3 regions of the Geobacillus sp. FSL W8-0026 genome follow, and region 3 is predicted to be linked to each of the others. Evidence: predicted binding sites of a transcription regulator. Region 3 holds the regulator's gene; each other region holds the start of a gene.

Region 1 (6,616 bases), 1.1 Mb from region 3:
CCAAAAAAGTAAGTTGTCAAAGAGGTACGGATCCGCACATAGGGAAGAAAATAATTTTTTTGTTCACTTGGAAAAGAAATCGCGTACACAAGAATCATGATAATGGGAAAAAGTAACGGCACAAAATTGGAATTTACACGCAGGAAAAGATCCAACTGTCTATAATAAACATAACCATCCTTTATCAACGCAAATTGAATGGAAGGCAGAACTAACACCAATGCAGCCCAAACTACCCATTGTCGCCAAGTAAAGGCTTTCAAAAATTCAACTTTCACTTGATGGCCTAACATGTTCGACACCCCTTCCCATATACTTCTATACGAGGAGAAACATGATCATGCACGTGTTCTGCAACTGTATTATATCACTTAGTACATATGAGAACAAGGGGGATTTTGGTATTTGCTAATTTCAGACAGTACGAACCCGTTACACACTCGAAACCGATCGAGCTTATGATCGGATCCCCTCTTATATATACATGCGACATGAAGAGCCAACCTCTCGGTTATTCTGCATATCAGTGAAATCGTTGAACAGTTGAACATTAGTAAACGAACTGTCGAACACCACGTATCATCCATTTTGCGAAAGCTGAACGTCAAATCACGGTCCGGAGCGGTAGGAAAAGCGTTTATGCTTGGATTGCTTCAGTAACCGCGGTTTTAGGGGAGAGTCGAAAAAAGAATACGTTTGATCAAGCACCACTCCTCCAATCAGCCAAATGGCTATCTCTAAACATCTTAAAGAGATTCGACAACGCTAGGCAGATAACGTTAAGAAAATGTGATCGGTAAAAATCGAACATTCTGACTATAATAAAGAAACCTTGAAAGAGTTTTGACTCATTCAAGGTCATTGACCATCTACTATTCTATTTTGTTTTTACAGCTTCCCTTAATTGTTCTACTACACTTTTTAGCCATTGGATTGGAGTCACTCCAAGGGCAGGAAAATATACCCCGTCTGCACAGTGTTGTATGTATTCATTCTTTTCATCATCTGAATACTCGCTATTAATGAATTCCGTTAAAAATGCAATCGCAGACTCAAGATATTCCTTACTTTCTTCTGTTAACAATTCTTGTAATGCTTCCTCAGGCGAATCAATGTCTTGATGAAACGTTCCAGCTAGAAACTGAAAAACTGGATCTCCCGGATTATTTTTGATCAGCAAGCATCTTACCCTCCATTCCGTTATTGAGTTGGATAACCAGTTAAAATAAAATTCCCTGCCCCATCTTTCTTTAATACTATCTTAGCATTTGTCATATTTTCAACTGTCGTCGAACCTCTTTGTACCCCGCGGCCAATAATTTCTGTACCTTGATAAGGCAGAACCAAAGTCGATTTCGCTTTTGGATTGCTTAACCATTCTTGGATCATTTTCTGGTTATTTGGATCGTTTAAAACTTCGCTGGCTACTCTTTCAGCCGTAGCTCGATCTTTGAAAGTCGATGCCCCTTTTATTTTAGGATTATCTTTTAAGCGTTGTAATAACTCTTCATCTGTCTTCCCAACATGTCTGGCAATTAGATGCCCGCCCCGAGCCTCATGTGCAGCTAATCCTCCTCCAGGAGCTAGAGGACTAAAATCTTTAGGTTTAACATTAGTCGTCCCCTTCTCAATCACATTATCGACTTTCTGAATCATATGGCGAGATACATCTTTCGCCTCATTCATCAACATCCGAGGCGCTGAACCCACTCCGGCATATACCGGCTGCATTGAAATGGAAGCGATGCTCTGCACTAATTGGTCCCATTGCGTCTTGAACAGGCGAGCGGTTTCCACCAATGGCGCTTTGATGACTTGATGGTAGATCCTTTGGAAGAACACTTTCACTTTATCATAACGCACGACATGCTTCACTTTCGACAGGGTAGAGGCGGTGTCGATCGCTTTCGCTCCCTTGGTCGCCGCTTTTCCTGCCATGCCGACTCCTTTTGCGGGAGGAGCAATCGACGCAATCAACATTCCTCCTGCCAACAGCCGATCACCAAACGATAGGCGCTCTCCAGTGACTGGGTCGTACTCCCCGAACACGCGTTGCAAGTCGTACCAACCAATCAGTTCTAATCCGAATTCCTTCATGTTGTCGGCCAGCGTTTGGTCGGCTTGACGCATCGCTGCGGCGGTGCGATACAACAGCTCTTCGGCTTCATTAAGCTTTTCTTCATAACGCCTCAGCCAATGAACGAGTTCATCCCTCAGCTCTTCGATTGCGGACGTGCTGACGCCGGGGAGATTCATCGCAAGGGAAGAGAGCTCCCACGATAACGTCATCCGCGCCCGCTGACACGCATCTTCCGCATCGGGAATATGTCCAGCGACTGTTTCTAGCTCATCTGGCTTTACATGAATCATTGCCCGCACTGCACCCTTTCATAATCATGATCCAACACGCTTGACATGTAAGACATTCTTTCTTCACTCTCCGCTTATGCTTTGTATAAATGGTAACATAAGCTAATATAGTGTAAATTATGATTTTATTGGCTCTTCACCACAAAATGTACTTGACAATCAAGTTGTTTTCTGATCAAGGGTACAAAAAATGCGAAATTTCCTGTATGGTAAAGGTAACCAAACCATCAACCATGGAGGAAATTTCGCATGCCATCTCCGTTTATCAAAGATTTGATCACTTTACCAAGCTTTCTTATTCAAGGAGAACGAAAAGAGGAAGAACGATGGATTTTTGAACGTTCCCTCCCTCCTCATTGTCCGATCTGCCCGACTTGCTTCGGACGAACCATCAACATGTCATCGAAACGGAAACAATGGATTCATGGCTATACCAATACGGTCGGTTTATTTTGGATTGAACTTCCCATCGAAAGACGGCGTTGCCAAGCCTGTTTTCTGACGTTCACCGTTTCTGATCCGGGACTTCCGTCTCACAGTATCGCGACGGAATCGTTTCAACATTGGGTCGCCCAGTTATGCATCGGAAAAACGATTCAAGAAGTCGCTCGCTTGTTACCACTCGCCTACACGACCGTAGAACGCTGGTTTTATCAATATACCCCGGCTCTTTTACCAACATCGAATCCTACCGTCGTATGTGTGGATGAATTCGCTTTCCGAAAGGGACATGATGACGGAGTAGCGGTGATGGACACACAGACTCGGAATGTCCTTTCCATTGCTTCTGGAAAAAATAAAGAAGCCATTGTGGAGGCGCTTCAACCCGTCGCCTCCAAAGTGAAGTATGTGGTCAGCGACTTGGCTCCTGCCATGAGAAAAGCCATGGAAAAGGTATGTCCAAAAGCCATCCATGTTCTTGACCACTTCCATGTGATTCAGTTATTCACCGATGCACTGGAACGTTGTCGCAAATCCCTTGCCAAAGGCGGAACCAAACACGGAAGCGTTCGCCGCGTGTGCCGATTGTTAAGCCAACGTCCAGAAAAATGAACAGAAGAAGAGAGACAGGAAGTTCGACAATGGTGCCAAGAAAGTGCTTATTTACGTGATGTCTATCAAGCCCTTCAACATTTCCGTTACGTATCCAAAAGCCAAACAAGAAAGCAAGCCGAAACTCGTTTGACCCAATGGTTTGACCGGTACCTTTTTAGCGACTGTGCCGCCGTACGCCGTATTGCCAAGGCACTCATCACCCGAAGAGACGCCGTGCTTTCTTGCATCGTTTTTTCTTACTCCAATGGTCCAATGGAAGGAATCAACAACAAAATAAAATGGATCAAAAGGCGAGGATATGGGTATCGAAATATCCAGCGTTTTACTTTGCGTGTCTGTCTAGAGACCTCTATCACATTTTAACGTAAAAATCAAGTACATCTTTTGGTGATGAACCGTTTTATTACCATTTTTTACAACGTGTCTAGTGATTATTTATACCTAACCTGTAGTGCTAATCGAGTGTCAGCGCTCAACCAGCCCAAGTGTGACCATGACAATTCGTTCATTCTTGGATAATGAATGTCTTTCTTTGTCAAGCGCAAAATCAAACATAAACAAAGCGGGTGCTCCCTTCGAAAAGAGAAAGACAACCTAACATCCAAATGTGATGTTGATCAATCGTTGGCCTAGCAACAATTTGTTCCTTTGTTTCGCAGCGCCTTCGGAATATAGATGCAGTACGGTTCGCTTTCCAAATAGTCGCCCGTTACGGCGTAAGCGCGTGAACGCGAGCCGCCGCACACGTGGCGAAATTCGCAGACGCCGCATTTTCCTTTGTATTTGTCCGGATTGCGCAAGTCTTGGAAAATCGGCGAATGCCGGTAAATGTCGGCCAGCGGCGTTTCCCGGATGTTCCCGGCTTTGACCGGCAACAGCCCGCTTGGATAAACGTCGCCAATATGGGAAATAAAGATGAAGCCGTTGCCGTCATTCACCCCTCTCGGCGCGCGGCCAAGCCCGTCGACTTGCCCAGTTAATCCTTTATTCAAGACATCTTCGTAGTGAATGCCGTTGTTCGCCGTTTTTCCTTCGCGCATTTTCGCCTGCAGCACAACGCGGCGGTAATGCTGGGCGGCCGTCGTTTTAATGTCAAACGGAACGCGTTTGCTCGTCTCATACAGCCAGCGGAACACTCGCTCATGCTCGACGGGGGAAATCATGTCCGATTCTTTTCCTCTTCCGGTCGGGACGAGGAAAAAGACGCTCCAAAGAACGCATTTCAGCTTCTCAACCAATTCCGCCATTTCATCAAGCACATGAACGTTGTACCGCGAAATGACGGTGTTGATTTGCACGGGAATGTCGAGCTCATGCAAGTATTGAATCGCACGGATCGTCAAAGCAAACGAGCCGCTCGTGCCGCGGAAATGGTCGTGAATCTCGGCGTTCGGTCCGTCAAGGCTGAACGCCCAGCGCGCCAAGCCGACTTCTTTCGCCTTGCGGATCGCCTCTTTCGTCACGTTAGGCGTCGCGCTTGGCGTCATTGACACGCGCAACCCTTTATCGATCGCATATTTCGCCAAATCGTACACATCCGGCCGCATGAGCGGATCACCGCCGGTAAAAACGAGCATCGGCTGATCCATATCGTAAATCTCGTCAATGAGCTTTTTCCCTTCCTCAAACGTCAACTCGCGCGGGTCGCGGTGATATTGTGCCTCGGCGCGGCAATGAAGGCATTTTAATTGACACGCCCTGGTCAATTCCCAAATCACAATAAACGGATTTTCATTGAAATCGCGCATCCCATTCCCTCCTTGGCCTCCATTGTACCGCAATGGCTGGACGCGTTATGTGATATCCATCACATCTACAGCCAACGGCGGTTCAGACAGGCTTCGATAAGCGCTTAGGACGGATACTAGGAATCCATGAGCACATACACTGGTGTTGAAAGTTTATTTTTAATAATTTATAATAAAATTGCAAAAAATGAGAAATGGGGGATAGGAAATGAAGAAAATGAAATTTTTTAAATTCGGACTTGCCACAGCCTTGTCCGCTTCTTTGATTTCTTTTTCTTCAGGAGGAGTTTTTGCAGAAGAGAATAAAGACAGTGTTTCAAAATTGTAGGAAAATGCCATCCATTATAGCAATGAAGCAAACTTGAAAGCAGTAGTAGAAACCGGAAAAGTGACGGCTCAAGGATCAATCTCTATATCCACAGTAGGGACAGGCTCCACGTATATTTATGTTTCAGAATCTTCGGCATCCTCGTCGATTAAAGGAATTTCTCCAAATGCGTATCCTGTTAGTGAAGTAAAGGCTGTTGGAAAAACGACGAGTAAAGTTACTCTTTCATCTCATGGAGTGACTACGACGTTAATGCTTAATGGAAACTCTCTAGGTACTAAGCAAGATACTGGGTTAGGAAAAACTACTGATACAGCAACAGTTTCTCATTATCCAGTAAGTATTCCTTCTGGATGGGAATATCGAGCTACTTCCCATCACACATTATCAACTTCTACTAATATTTATATGGCTGATACAGGAGATAGTATAAGATTTTAATAAAAAAACCAAAAGCTCAAAATGCTTTGACATTTTGAGCTTTTTCATCAAGGTGAAAAACGGAAGGTGGAAAATGACAAAATGAACCGAAAAAAAAGCTATTTCATTATAGCACTCATCATGCTTTCTGTATTACTGTTTTCAGGATGCAATAATTTTTTAAAAAAAGAAAAGAGACAACCCTTGCATACAAGTGATACTATCTCTTTCCATGAAAATGAGCATTTTATTATACCCAATAATGCGCAGGAACAGCTTGGATTTATTCCTGATACCGCAACTTCATTTACAGTTGATTCGAAACTGAAAAAAAAGTGGATGATTGATAATGAATCGGTTGATATTATTTCTTTACAATCTGGAATGAAACAATTCACGTTCAACTTTATCATTGATAGTCTAAAAGATAGAGATCGTCACTTTCGACTGTTTATTTTCCATAATCAAAAATTTACCGAATTTTTGATTAACAACAAAAAATATACGTATTATGATATTCATATGAAAGGAAACGGATCCTTAAAAATTCCGATTCGTGTTCAAGTATCAAATAATTATGATTTTAGTGAGTATTTGCCTATTTTAATTGATAAAGATCAAAAACGATTTTTTACGGAAAACATACCTGTAACGAAGGTATTAGTGAGTAAAAGAAATAAAAATGATTTCTCTG
Region 2 (6,616 bases), 1.1 Mb from region 3:
GCGGGAATGGCGGTCGCGATGTATTTGGCGGCGATCGCGCTCGGCGGCTATTCCTTGTTTTGGACGGGGCTGCGGAATTTGGCCCGCTGGCAGTTGGACATGAACACGTTAATGACGATCGCCATTCTCGGTGCGGCGGCGATCGGTGAATGGCAAGAGGGAGCGGTCGTTGTCATTTTGTTTGCCATAAGCGAAGCGCTCGAGCGCTACTCGATGGATCGAGCACGGCGGTCGATCGCGTCGCTGCTGGAAATGGCGCCCGCTCAAGCGACGATCCGGCGCGGTGCGGAGGAAGTGACCGTTCCGGTCGAAGACGTTCGCCTCGGAGAGGTCATGATCGTGAAACCAGGGGCGAAAATTCCTTTGGATGGCGTTGTTGTCAATGGGGCGTCCACGGTCAATGAAGCGGCGATGACCGGTGAAAGCATGCCGGCGGAAAAAACGGTCGGCGATGCAGTGTTCGCCGGGACGCTGAACGGGGAAGGATTCCTAGAAGTGCAAGTGACGAAGCGGGCCGATGAAACGATGTTGGCGAAAATGATCGATCTCGTTGAAGAGGCGCAGGCGGAGCGGGCGCCATCACAAGCGTTCATCGATCGGTTTGCCCGCTATTATACACCGTTCATTATGATTGTGGCCCTGCTTATCGCCGTCATTCCACCGCTTGTCGTGGGCGGTAATTGGCTTGATTGGGTGTATCGCGGCCTCGCTGTTCTCGTCATCGGCTGCCCGTGCGCGCTCGTCATCTCGACACCGGTGGCAATTGTCACCGCTCTCGGCCATGCAGCCCGGCGCGGCGTGCTCATCAAAGGCGGGAGATATTTGGAACAAATCGGCCGGCTGCGAGCGGTTGCCTTTGATAAAACCGGGACGTTAACGGAAGGGAAACCGTCCGTAACCGATGTCGTCGTGTATGACGGAAGGCGTGAACGACTGCTGGCGGTGGCGGCGGCCATCGAAAAACGGTCGCAGCACCCGCTCGCTTCCGCCATCGTCCGCTTGGTGGAAGAAGATAGGGAGCCGTTTTTTGACGTGCCGGTAGATGAATTTCAGTCGTTGACGGGTCAAGGGGTGAGGGCGGTCGTCGGAAACGAAACGTACTACATTGGCCGCCCATCCTTGCTCGCCGAGGTGCTCGGCCGTTTGCCGGATGAAGCGGAACAGCGAATCGCCACCTTCCGCCAAGAAGGAAAAACGGTGATGGCGATCGGCACGGCCCGTCGGCTGTTAGGATTGATCGCGGCGGCTGATCGACCGCGGCCGTCCGCCGCGGCGACCGTTGCGGCATTGCGGCGTCTCGGGGTCAAAGAGATCGCCATGGTAACCGGCGACCATAAACAAACCGCCCAAGCCATCGGCCGCCAAGCGGGCGTGTCGGCCATTTGCGCCGGGCTGCTTCCCGAGCAGAAGCTGGCGGCGATCCGCGAGCTGAAACAACGTTATGGCATAACGGCCATGGTCGGCGACGGAGTAAATGACGCCCCCGCTTTGGCTGCAGCCGATATCGGCGTGGCCATGGGCGGAGCGGGGACGGATGCCGCTTTGGAAACGGCGGACGTCGTGCTGATGGCCGACGACTTGCGCCAATTGCCATACACCGTTCGCCTCGGTCGCCGGACGCTTGCGATCATCAAGCAAAACATTGCCTTTGCCTTAGGGTTAAAAGCGTTAGCGCTCATTGCCGCCATCCCCGGCTGGCTCACCCTTTGGCTCGCGGTGTTCGCTGATATGGGCGCCACATTGCTCGTGACCTTCAACAGCATGCGCCTGTTGCGGGTGAAGGAAGAAGGAGATGGGCAGTGAGGACCAACCGGAGTCTCCGGCTTGGCGAACCAGGACAAGAAGAAGCAAAAGACACGGAACGGCTTTCGCTTCCGTGTCTTTTTCGTTTTCTGCTGTTTTCATCCGTTCTCAAGTTGTCACGCGCAGGCATCGCGGCTTACGCTTTCTTCAACTTACGATCGTTAAGGGAAGGTCGATTTTTCCTTTGTCGCTTGCTTTTTCTGTAAAGCGGTTTAGGCAAAATAACCAAGCTGCCGCAGCGCTTCTTCGCTCATTCGCTCCGGCGTCCACGGCGGGTTCCACGTCAATTGGACACGCACGTCGTGGATGCCGTCGATTTGTTCCAACGCCCGCTTGACGCCGCCGGCAATCGAGTCATGAAGCGGGCAGCCGGGGGTTGTGAGCGTCATGAGCACATCGATTTGGCCGTCTTGAATTTGCAAGCGGTAAATCAGCCCTAAGTCGACTACGTTAATGCCAAGCTCCGGGTCAATGACCGTTTTCAGCTGATGAATGGCGAGTTCAAGAATATCCATGTTGATTCCCTCCTTGATTGTCATTTCCAAAAGGCTAGGAAGACGCGATGTTCCAGCACTTGTTCTTAGCCAAAAAGACATGATGCCTGACTGTTTCTCAAACGAGGCGATTGGCTGTCAAAGCGCCCTCATCGATGCGCCGGGCCGCTGGTGGCCGATGTCGTTATTTGCGCAAGACCGCTAAAATCGTGCCGGCAAACAAGATGCTGAGTCCAGCAAATAGCGTTTGGAAGGCGGCAAACAGCGTAGTGTTGGTGAACAAAAGCGCCGCCGCGGCGAGCACCAAGGCAACAGCGAACAGAAGACACTGAACGGTGATCAACCGTTCATTCATCATTTGTTTTAACGTCGGTACATTTTCTTGACCGACTTTTTCACTGTAGCGATGGGTCCACCATAAAAACGGCACGATTTTGAACAAATAGCCGATGATGCTAAACACGATCCAGCCGACAATGAATAGATAAACAATGATGCCAAGCAGCCGTCCGCTGCCGATGACGATGGCGGCGAAGGCGGCAACGTGCAGCCCAAGGCCGATGACGATGGCGGATAACGAAAACCGAAACGGGCGATCGAGCGCTTTTTTCATCCGTTTTTGCAAAATCGCATAGATGTGCCAAGCGAAAAGAGCGAATCCAGCCGCCAGCAAAGAGGAGCCGACCGCTAGCCATGTCTGGCCCGGCAGGAACAGGCTGATCAGCCCCACCGCAATTCCGCTCGTATACAGTGCATAGACGTAGCGCGCCGGCCGCATCGAAAAGCCGTGGGCGAGGGAAAACATCGGCGCCATTTTATACGAAAAGCCCATAATGAGCAGGGTAAACCAGCCGCATAGCCCAAACAGCACATGCAGGCCGAACACCGTTTCATGACTGTTGGCGCCTGTGGCGGCGAAAAAGTGAAAGGCAAGCAACGCCCCGGCGGCGCCCGTCAACAGCAAAAACAACAAGGAAGTCGCGACAAACAGCGTCATGATCGTTTTGTTTTTTTGCTGCTTTAATGTCATCGCCATTTGCCAGACAAACAGCACGATGCCGAACAGCAGAAGCAAGCTAGGGAGGAACGTCTCGTTTGGCGCCAATGCTAAGCTGGCGGCAACGGTGACGATGCCGAGAGCGGTGATCGCAAACTGCCAAAAACCGAGCCGCTCGCTCCAAATCGGTGTCAAAAAGGCGACCGGAACGAGCTGGTACATCGCCCCCATCGCCGCCATTAAGGCGAAGCCGAGCAAGGCCAAATGGGCCGCCGCCCACACGAGCGGCAGTCGGAACGCGCCGCCGCTCATTGCGGGAACAGCCGCCAGCAGCACAAGCTGTGATGCGGCGAACGCCAGCACGGCGAAAATGATAAAGGAAAACGGAAGGCGGATGTCCGTCTCCGTTCCGGTGCGGGCCGGAAACATGGCGCTCATCCTTTCGTAATCCGAATTTCAAAGCTGCCGTCTTCACGCGCGAGCGTCTCGTGCCGGTAGCCAAGCTCGTCAAGCTGCTCGTACAAAAACATCGGTCGGCGATCGTTAATGATCGTTAGCGTCTCGCCAAGGTTCAGCTTAGCGAGGGCAGCGAGCGTCCGCATCATCGGCTGCGGCGGCTCGAGTCCGCGGTTATCGAGGATCATCGGTCATTCCCCCTGCTTCACAAACGTTACTTTCCAATGTTTTTTTTCGATTTGTTCCACTTCGTACGTAAATCCTTTTGCTTTCATAATTGGAAACAACGGCAGCGGCTTGAACGGGGCGTGTAAAATGAACGTATCGCCCGGCTGCAGCGGCTTGATGGCGTTCATAATTTTTTCAAACGGTTCCCGCTTTTGCCGCAAATCTTCGCGTACATCGAGTTCAATCGTTGTGGCCATCCACATTCCCTCCTTTTTGCTATTATGATAATCATTTTCATTATGGAATGTTGTGATATAGCTCACAACTACGCGGTCGGAATACGATATGTCTGCCTCCGGTTCGAAAACGATAGATGGTTTGTTCCGAACGTGCGATGTACAGTCATTTCCTTGCCATCTGACTCTCAATTGAGGATAAGGGTGGCATTCATCCCCATTTTCACGATAAACCGCATGTTAGACAAAAGGGGATTAGAAAAAGATTTCTTGCTCAAGCCCTTCTTGGTCGATCAAATAAAAGCCGTGTTTGTCGACATGGATCAACCCTTTCCGTTTCAGCTGGCTCAACGTCCGGCTGACCGTTTCGCGGGCGGTGCCGATCATATTGGCCAGCTCACGGTTTGTCACATGGGCGGTGAGACGGTGCCACTTCCCTTGTTTGACGGCATTCGTCCGCGTCAGCCGCAGCAAAAGCAGCACGATTTGTTCGTACGTATTATGAAGCACTTGCGCTTCGAGCCGGTTTTGCAAGTCAACAATTTTTTCGCCCATGACGCGAAACAGCTTCATGCATAGCTCAGGGCTGGCCATCAGCACTTGTTCAAAATCATGGATGGAGATCGCGATCAATGTCGCTTCTTCCATCACTTCGGCGTGAGCCGGGTAGGCGCCTTTTAAGAAAAAGCCGGCGTGCGGAAACATTTCCCCTGTCTGCAAAATCGAAACGATTTGTTCTTTTCCGCTTACATCTGTTTTGTAAATTTTCACTGTGCCGGAATGAATGAAATAGACGCGCTCTAACGGGTCGCCTTGCATAAAGACAAACGTCCGCGGCTTGTAGACGCGCACATGGGAAATGGCGACAAGCGAATCGAGCTCGTAATCCGACAGTTCACGAAACAACGGAACGGCTTTTAAGCGGTCTTTCATCCAATGGTGCGCCATGGCGTTCTCTCCCTACATAAAAATGTGACAAAATGATAACAATGGCCAAGCGGGGACTCGATCGGTTCTCTGTTTGAAAACTTGCGTCGTTCAGCACATTCTGCTTTCATTGTATAAATTCCTACACCGAAAAGCTGTGATATAAATCATCGTTGACATTTGTCCCGGCTCACAAACCGCCAAACGATCAGCGCGCTACAATGGGGGCGAACAAACGAGAAGGAGGTTGCCTCACATGGAAGTGAACCGAACGGTCCGCCCTAACATCTGGCCTAGGCGGCAAACGACAAACAGTTTTCTTAAATCAATTCTCATTTTCACTATTTTGATCAGCTTTACCGTGCTGCTTGTCGGCGGGTATTGGATCTTTAAAGAAATGGCGCCAAGGCCGAAAGAGGTGCGCAGTGAAAGCGGCCAAGTGTTGATGACGAAAGAAACGATCGTCGGCGGGCAAGCCGTCTTCCAAAAATACGGATTGATGGATTATGGCACGGTGCTTGGCCATGGATCGTATATGGGGCCGGACTATACGGCGGAAGCGTTGAAAGTGTACACGGAAGGCATGCAAGATTACAAAGCGAAAGAGCGGTATAACAAACCGTTTGCTGATTTAACGGACGATGAGAAGTCGATCATCCGTGAACAAGTGATAAAAGAGATGCGGAAAAACCGTTACAACCCGGTAACCGATGTGCTTGTCCTGACAGATGCGCAAGTCTACGGGTTGGAAAAAGTGCGCGACTATTACCGCGATGTTTTCACCAATGGCGATGGTTGGGGATTGAAAAAAGGATTAATCAAAGAAAGCGACATGCCAAAAGCGGATCGCGCTTGGGTTGCGAATGGCGATCAAATCCGACAGATTGCCGACTTTTTCTTCTGGACCGCCTGGTTGTCGAGTACACCAAGACTTGGCGACGAGATCACATATACGAACAACTGGCCGTACTATGAGGACGCCGGCAATACGATGTCGTTTTCCGCGGTATGGTGGAGCGGTGCGAGCGTCACGATTTTGATTTTGTTTATCGGGATCATTTTGTACGTATTCCATCGCTACCAATTAAGCATGCAAGAAGCGTATGCCGAAGGGAAGTTTCCGACCATCGATTTGCGGCGGCACCCGCTGACTCCGTCGCAAGTGAAAGCAGGCAAATATTTTGTTATCGTGTCAGCGCTCTTTTTCGTCCAAACGATGTTTGGGGCATTGCTTGCCCACTACTATACAGAACCGGACAGCTTCTTTGGTATCAAATGGATTCACGACGTATTGCCATTTAACATAGCCAAAGGGTATCATTTGCAGCTGGCGATTTTCTGGATTGCGACCGCATGGCTTGGCATGGGGATTTTCATCGCCCCGCTCGTCGGTGGACAAGAACCGAAAAAGCAAGGGTTGCTCGTTGATTTGCTCTTCTGGGCGCTTGTTGTCCTTGTCGCCGGCAGCATGATCGGCCAATGGCTCGGCGTCAACGGCTATTTAGGAAACGAATGGTTCCTGTTTGGCCATCAAG
Region 3 (6,616 bases):
CAAGCTTGCCCATGGACCTTTCCCGTGAAAATGCCGGCCTGACACGGATTTGCATCCCCGGGTGGGGGCAGATCACACCGCCCATGGATCTTTCCCATGAAAATGCCGGACCGGCGCGAGATTTTCACCCTCCAAGTGGAGGGCAGATCACAGCTTGCCCATGGATCTTTCCCGTGAAAATGCCGGACCGGCGCGAGATTTTCCCCCCGAGTGGACGCTGTCCATGGAATTTTTTGTTTAAAAATCGCTTTGGCCGTGCGCCGCTTTACTCGTTGTCTCCTTGTTCCGCCGCTGATCGCGCCTTCCGGTAGCCGATTTTTGCGATCCAAATGCTCCCTTCATACAAAAGCGTAAGCGGAATCATGACGATCACTTGCGACAACACATCGGGCGGCGTGATAATCGCCGCGATAATTAACAGCACCAAATACGCATACTTGCGAACGCGAACAAGAAACTGCGGCGTGATAAGCCCTAAGCGGGTGAAAAACAGCACCACGATCGGCAGCTGAAACACAACGCCAAACGGCAGCACAAGCTGAAGCATAAACTGGAAATATTCGTTAATGCCGATCATTTGCTGGACCCCCAGCTGTTCAGCCAGCTGGTTCATAAATCGAACGACAAATGGAAACAAAACGAAATAGGCAAAGCTGACACCGCCCAAAAAAAGAACAATCGATGCCGGAATATAGCTTAGCGTTACCTTCCGCTCTTTTTCATACAGACCGGGGCTGACAAACGCCCAAATTTGATACAGCAGCACCGGAGACGTCAGCACGGCGGCAATGACAAAAGCAAACTGAAAGTATACTTTGATCGGATCGGTCAGGCGAAAGGCGTTCATGGTCAGCTGCTTTGTCTCAGCCGTTCGTTGCAAATAGATAATGACATCATCGACGAAAAAGAAGCTCGCCGCCAACGCCGCGGCGAAAAAAACGAGCACAATGATCAGCCGCTTTCGCAGTTCACCGAGGTGTTCATACACTGACATCTCTTTGTCATTCATAGTTCCTCATCCCGCCTTATCACCGGTCGGTTTTCGTTTCGTCCTCATCCGCAAGACCCTTGGTGGCGTCTTTGAACTCGCGCAGCGACTCGCCAAACGAACGCCCTAGTTCCGGCAGCTTTTTCGTGCCAAACAACAGCAAAATCAAAACAGCCAGCAATACATATTTCATGAATGATTCTCTCCTTTTGCCGATGGCGATGGATAGTTTTTCAAAAAGTACACAAGCGATTGCAGCTCAATGGCCAAATCGATGTGGTGAACGCGAATATGGTCAGGCACGTTCAGCCGCGCCGGAGTAAAGTTTAAAATTCCTTTAATCCCTTGGGCGACAAGGCGATCGGTCAACGCCTGAGCCGCGGAGGCCGGCACGGTTAAAATAGCGACCGGAATGTCGCCGCGCAGCCGTTCTTCCAGCTCATCGAGATGATAGACGGGCACGCCGCCGACTGTCGTTCCTACTTTTTGCTCATCAACATCGAACGCCATCACAATTTTCGTGTTATTGTTTTTCGAAAAATTATAGTTTAAAAAAGCGGTGCCTAAATTGCCGACTCCAAACAGCGCCACTTCAGTCACTTCATCCTCTTCCAACGTCTGGCGAAAAAACGACAACAAATAATGGACATTATACCCGTATCCTTTTTTGCCGAGCGCGCCAAAATACGAAAAATCGCGGCGGATCGTCGCTGGATCGACTTTCACCGCCTCGCTCAGCTCAGCGGAAGAGACGCGCTGCTTTCCTGATGCATGCAAGTTCTTTAAAAATCGGTAATAAAGCGGCAGCCGCTTAGCCGTCGCTTGCGGAATTTTCGGTTGTTCATTGCTCATTGTCTCATCCCCTAGCTAATCGGTTTTCCGTCGATAATGGCCGGATTTCCCGCCCGTTTTTTCGACCAAATACGTCGGACCGATCGTCATCCCTTTGTCGAGCGCCTTACACATGTCGTATACCGTCAACGCACAAACCGAAACGGCCGTCAGCGCTTCCATTTCCACCCCCGTGCTCCCTTTCGTTTTCACGGTCGCTGTAATGACAAGACGAGGCTCGGTTTCTTCATGCTCCCAAGAAAACGTGAAATCGACGCTCTTTAGCATCAGCGGGTGGCACATCGGGATCAGGTCAGCCGTTTTTTTGGCCGCCATGACCCCTGCCACTTGGGCGACGGCCAGCACATCCCCTTTTTTAATGTCACGGCCTTTGATTTTTTCATAAATTTCTTGGCTGACAGTGACGCTCGTTCGCGCCACCGCGACCCTGACCGTCTCTTCTTTGTCCGTGATATCGACCATCTTCGCGCGTCCCTCTTCATTAAAATGGGTAAACGATGACAAAGCCATCTCCTCCATGTCTACACTATACATGATTTTTCTCCTTCTGTCTTTGACCGTCTGAGCAACATACGTTAAACTATTCCGAGAGGTGAACCGACATGATGATTTTGCAAGTGCGTGGACTCACGAAATATTTTGGCGCTGACCTTATTTTATCGAATATTAAACTAGAAATACAGTCCCGCGACCGCATCGCCCTTGTCGGCCGAAACGGAGCGGGAAAATCGACATTATTAAAAATCATCGCCGGCGAACTATCTTTTGACAGCGGTGAAATCATCAAGCCAAACCATCTCAAAATCGGCTATTTGGCACAACAGAGCGGGTTGGAATCATCACGCTCCATTTGGGAGGAAATGCTCGACGTGTTCGCACCGCTTCAAGCGATGGAACAACAGCTGGCCGCGCTCGGCTCTCAGCTTGGCGATCCCGATGTGCTCGCCGATCCCGTCCGCTATGAAAAAACGCTGAAAATGTACGATGAACTGCAAGAGCAGTATAAGGAACAAGGCGGCTATCAATATGAGGCCGACATTCGTTCCGTCTTGCACGGATTGCAATTTTCTTCATACGATTATCAAACAACACCGGTCTCTTCGTTAAGCGGCGGACAGCGAACACGGCTCGCTCTCGGAAAGCTGCTGTTGTCCAAGCCGGATTTGCTGATTTTAGACGAACCGACCAACCATTTAGACTTGGACACACTCGCTTGGCTGGAACAGTATTTGCAGGCATATCCGGGCGCCCTCTTGCTCGTCTCCCATGACCGATACTTTCTCGACAAAGTTGCCAATCACGTGTACGAGCTGTCCAACGCCAAGCTGCGGACGTACAATGGCAACTACAGCCGCTATCTGGAACTGAAAGCGCAGCAATATGAGCAAGAGCTACAGCGATATGAAAAACAACAGGAAGAAATCGCCCGATTGCAAGAGTTTATTCAGCGCAACATCGCCCGCGCCTCGACGGCCAAGCGGGCGCAAAGCCGGCGAAAACAGCTGGAGAAAATGGAGCGAATGGAACGGCCTGTCGGAGAGGAAAAATCGGCATCATTTTCTTTCACGATCGAACGACCAAGCGGTCAACAAGTGCTCATCGCTGAAGACGTGGCCGTCGGTTACCGGAACGAGCCGGTCATTCGTCATATCAGCTTCCGCATCGCCCGCGGCGAAAGCGTCGCGTTGGTCGGTCCAAACGGCATCGGCAAATCTACACTGTTGAAAGCCATCGCCGGGCAGCTTCCCATTCAGGCCGGACATTTGCGCTACGGCACGAACGTCCAAATCGGATATTATGATCAAGATCAAGCCGACCTGTCGTCCAATAAACGAGTCATTGACGAATTATGGGATGCTTACCCCCTTAAAACAGAAAAAGAAATCCGAACGATACTCGGCAACTTCCTGTTTTCGGGCGATGACGTTTTAAAACCGATCTCAGCGTTGAGCGGCGGGGAAAAGGCGCGCTTGGCGCTCGCGAAGCTGATGCTCCAACAGGCCAATTTTCTCATTCTGGACGAGCCGACCAACCATTTAGACCTCGACAGCAAACAAGTGCTCGAACAGGCATTGATCGACTATCCAGGCACCATTTTGTTCGTCTCCCACGACCGCTATTTCATCAACCGCATCGCTACGAAGGTGCTCGAGCTGTCAAGCGACGGCCTTAGCGAATATTTGGGAGACTATGACTACTATATCGCCAAAAAAGAAGAAATGCGTGAGTTAGCCCGTTTGGATGCCAGCCCAATCGTTCCGAGCAGCAACGAGTCGGCGAAATCTGTTTATGAACAAGAAAAAGAGGAAAAAAGACGCCAGCGTCAACGTCAACGCCGTCTAGCCGAAATCGAAGCAGAAATCACCGCGCTTGAAGAGCAAATCGCCCAAGCCGAACAGCGACTATGCGATCCGTCCGTTTATGACGACTACGAAACAGCACAACAGCTTGTGCAAGAAAACGAGGAGCGAAAGCAGCAAGTGGAAAAACTGCTGGCCGAATGGGAGCAGCTTTATGACTCACCATAACCAACCGCCCGCCGGTTATTTCGGTGGGCGGTTTCAATTAGTCACATTATCCACAAAGAAATCCACAATCCATCCAGTGAAATATAGGTTATTCACCAACTTTTCCACATTATCCACAAAAAACAGTTCGATTTTGTTCAACATCGCTGTGTATTATTTTCCTCATATTCATCCGATTTACGCCATATTTCCACATCATCCACAACCTGTGGATGAAACTATGCACAAATCGGACCACCAGTCTGTCCACCAATCCACCCTTGCCGTCTAAAAAAGAAACGGCGGTTGGCCCGCCGCCAAAACCGCCGATTGTGTCCATCGGTTTGTCCTTCGTTACGTTACGCCAACGGCAAGCTTGGATCGGCGTTCAACGCCAAATCTGACCGCCTGCCTTGCCAGTACAACATCGTGCCCGCGGCCGCAATCATCGCCGCATTATCGGTACATAACGATAACGGTGGAATAACCAGCTCCACACCGGGGAGCTCCTGCCTCATTCGCTCCCCTAATGCAGTCCGCAACCCGCGGTTGGCCGCCACTCCACCAGCGAGCAACACTTGCCGGACGCGATATTGTTTGGCTGCTTGTAAAGTCTTTGTCGTCAACACTTCAACTACGCTGGCTTGAAAACTGGCTGCCATCTGCTTCGGATCGATCTCCTCGCCGCGCTGTTTAGCACGATGAAGCGTATTCAACACCGCCGATTTTAAGCCGCTGAAACTGAAATCATACGATCCTTCCTCAAGCCATGCCCGCGGCAAGTCAATGGTCGGCTCTCCTTCTTGGGCCAACCGGTCAATGTGCGGCCCTCCCGGATACGGAAGCCCCAAAGCGCGAGCCACCTTGTCATACGCCTCACCGGCGGCGTCATCTCGCGTTTCACCAATCACCTTGAATTTGACGTGTTCTTCCATGTAAACGAGCTCTGTATGCCCTCCGGAAACGACCAGAGCCAAGAGCGGAAATTTCATTTCCGACACGAGCTGATTGGCATAAATATGCCCAGCGATATGATGCACGCCGACAAGCGGAATGCCGTGAGCAAACGCCAACGCTTTCGCCGCGTTCACTCCGACAAGAAGCGCCCCGACAAGCCCTGGCCCCGCTGTCACAGCGATAGCCTGAAGGTCGGAAAATGACACTTTCGCCTGCTGCATCGCCTCTTCAATCACGAGCGTAATTTGCTCCACATGATGGCGCGAGGCGATCTCAGGAACGACGCCGCCAAACCGCCGATGACTTTCCATCTGTGAAGCGACCACATTGGACAGAATGGCTCTTCCGTTTTTAACAACCGCGGCGGCAGTCTCGTCGCAGCTTGTTTCAATCCCTAATACATACACATCTTCATTCATGTAGCTTCACCCACATCACCAACGCATCCTCAAAATTATCGGGATAATATCGTTTTCGAATACCGCCGTTGCGAAACCCGAGTTTCCGATATAACGATTGAGCGACATGATTGGACACACGCACTTCCAGCGTCATCGTCACTGCCCCTTGTCGCCTCGCCAGATCCATCAGACAACGCATCAACGCCTCACCAAGTTTTTGGCCACGAAATTCGGGAAGAACAGCAACATTCGTGACGTGCGCTTCATCAATGACCAACCACATCCCAGCATAGCCAATGATTCGCCCTCGATGCACCATTACAATATAGAGAGCGTAGCGGTTGTACATCAACTCATGATAAAACGACTCCCGACTCCAAGGCGCGGTAAACGATGCCCGCTCCACCTGCACAACTTTATCAATATCATGAATGGTCATTGGCCGAAATTGTACATCGATCCCCATCGTTTCGTTCCCCTTTTTGTTTTGCGAGCCATTTCACCTCCGCTTCAGCCAGGCGGAGGTAATCTGGCACAAACGTATGGGCATTTCTACGCTCTTTTTCTTTACCGAGCATCACCAGCTCGCTCGGGCGCGGCAACGCCAATGACGGAGGAGCCATATGGGCCCGCCCACCTAGGACGCGCTGAAACAGCTCGTGATATAACAGCACATCCGCACCAATGAACAATACGTCCTCTCCCCGCTCTCCTAGTCGCCGCGCCCACTCATCCGCCACCACAAGTTGATCCGGTTCAAGCTGGCGAAGCACACTCCCGTCGCTGTGATAAAGCCCAGTATAAATGTGCCCACGCCGCGCATCAAACAATGGGACAATCAAACCGGAGAAGCAACGGCCGTTGGCGGCGAGCACTTCAAGGCTCGACACACCGGCGATCGGAATACCGAG

Evidence for each region. Region 3 encodes Rex, which represses fermentation and respiration genes when NADH is low (regulators of the CRP and FNR family bind a similar motif). Its sites were predicted from a motif close to TTGTGAAATATTTCACAA; they were not measured.
Region 1: NST29_RS13965 (TIGR04053 family radical SAM/SPASM domain-containing protein) is a predicted target of Rex. The motif match lies at 5,222-5,239, and genes of this name have one in related genera.
Region 2: NST29_RS14045 (DUF2249 domain-containing protein) is a predicted target of Rex. The motif match lies at 4,226-4,243, and genes of this name have one in related genera.

The regions. Positions count from the first base shown of each region.
Region 1 is NZ_CP150194.1:2,784,413-2,791,028, forward strand. It holds gene NST29_RS13940 (ABC transporter permease) at 1-293, opposite strand, end outside; partial or broken gene NST29_RS13945 (LuxR C-terminal-related transcriptional regulator) at 529-660, shown strand; gene NST29_RS13950 (contact-dependent growth inhibition system immunity protein) at 878-1,180, opposite strand; gene NST29_RS13955 (RNase A-like domain-containing protein) at 1,201-2,370, opposite strand; partial or broken gene NST29_RS13960 (ISL3 family transposase) at 2,620-3,789, shown strand; gene NST29_RS13965 (TIGR04053 family radical SAM/SPASM domain-containing protein) at 4,056-5,174, opposite strand; gene NST29_RS13970 (hypothetical protein) at 5,536-5,943, shown strand; gene NST29_RS13975 (hypothetical protein) at 6,010-6,616, shown strand, end outside.
Region 2 is NZ_CP150194.1:2,802,033-2,808,648, reverse strand. It holds gene NST29_RS14065 (heavy metal translocating P-type ATPase) at 1-1,803, shown strand, start outside; gene NST29_RS14060 (metal-sulfur cluster assembly factor) at 2,016-2,318, opposite strand; gene NST29_RS14055 (hypothetical protein) at 2,482-3,732, opposite strand; gene NST29_RS14050 (DUF2249 domain-containing protein) at 3,729-3,938, opposite strand; gene NST29_RS14045 (DUF2249 domain-containing protein) at 3,942-4,175, opposite strand; gene NST29_RS14040 (Crp/Fnr family transcriptional regulator) at 4,410-5,102, opposite strand; gene NST29_RS14035 (nitric-oxide reductase large subunit) at 5,338-6,616, shown strand, end outside.
Region 3 is NZ_CP150194.1:270,154-276,769, reverse strand. It holds gene tatC (twin-arginine translocase subunit TatC) at 266-1,009, opposite strand; gene tatA (twin-arginine translocase TatA/TatE family subunit) at 1,029-1,181, opposite strand; gene NST29_RS01465 (redox-sensing transcriptional repressor Rex) at 1,178-1,840, opposite strand; gene moaC (cyclic pyranopterin monophosphate synthase MoaC) at 1,856-2,344, opposite strand; gene NST29_RS01455 (ABC-F family ATP-binding cassette domain-containing protein) at 2,443-4,368, shown strand; gene tsaD (tRNA (adenosine(37)-N6)-threonylcarbamoyltransferase complex transferase subunit TsaD) at 4,707-5,723, opposite strand; gene rimI (ribosomal protein S18-alanine N-acetyltransferase) at 5,716-6,171, opposite strand; gene tsaB (tRNA (adenosine(37)-N6)-threonylcarbamoyltransferase complex dimerization subunit type 1 TsaB) at 6,131-6,616, opposite strand, start outside.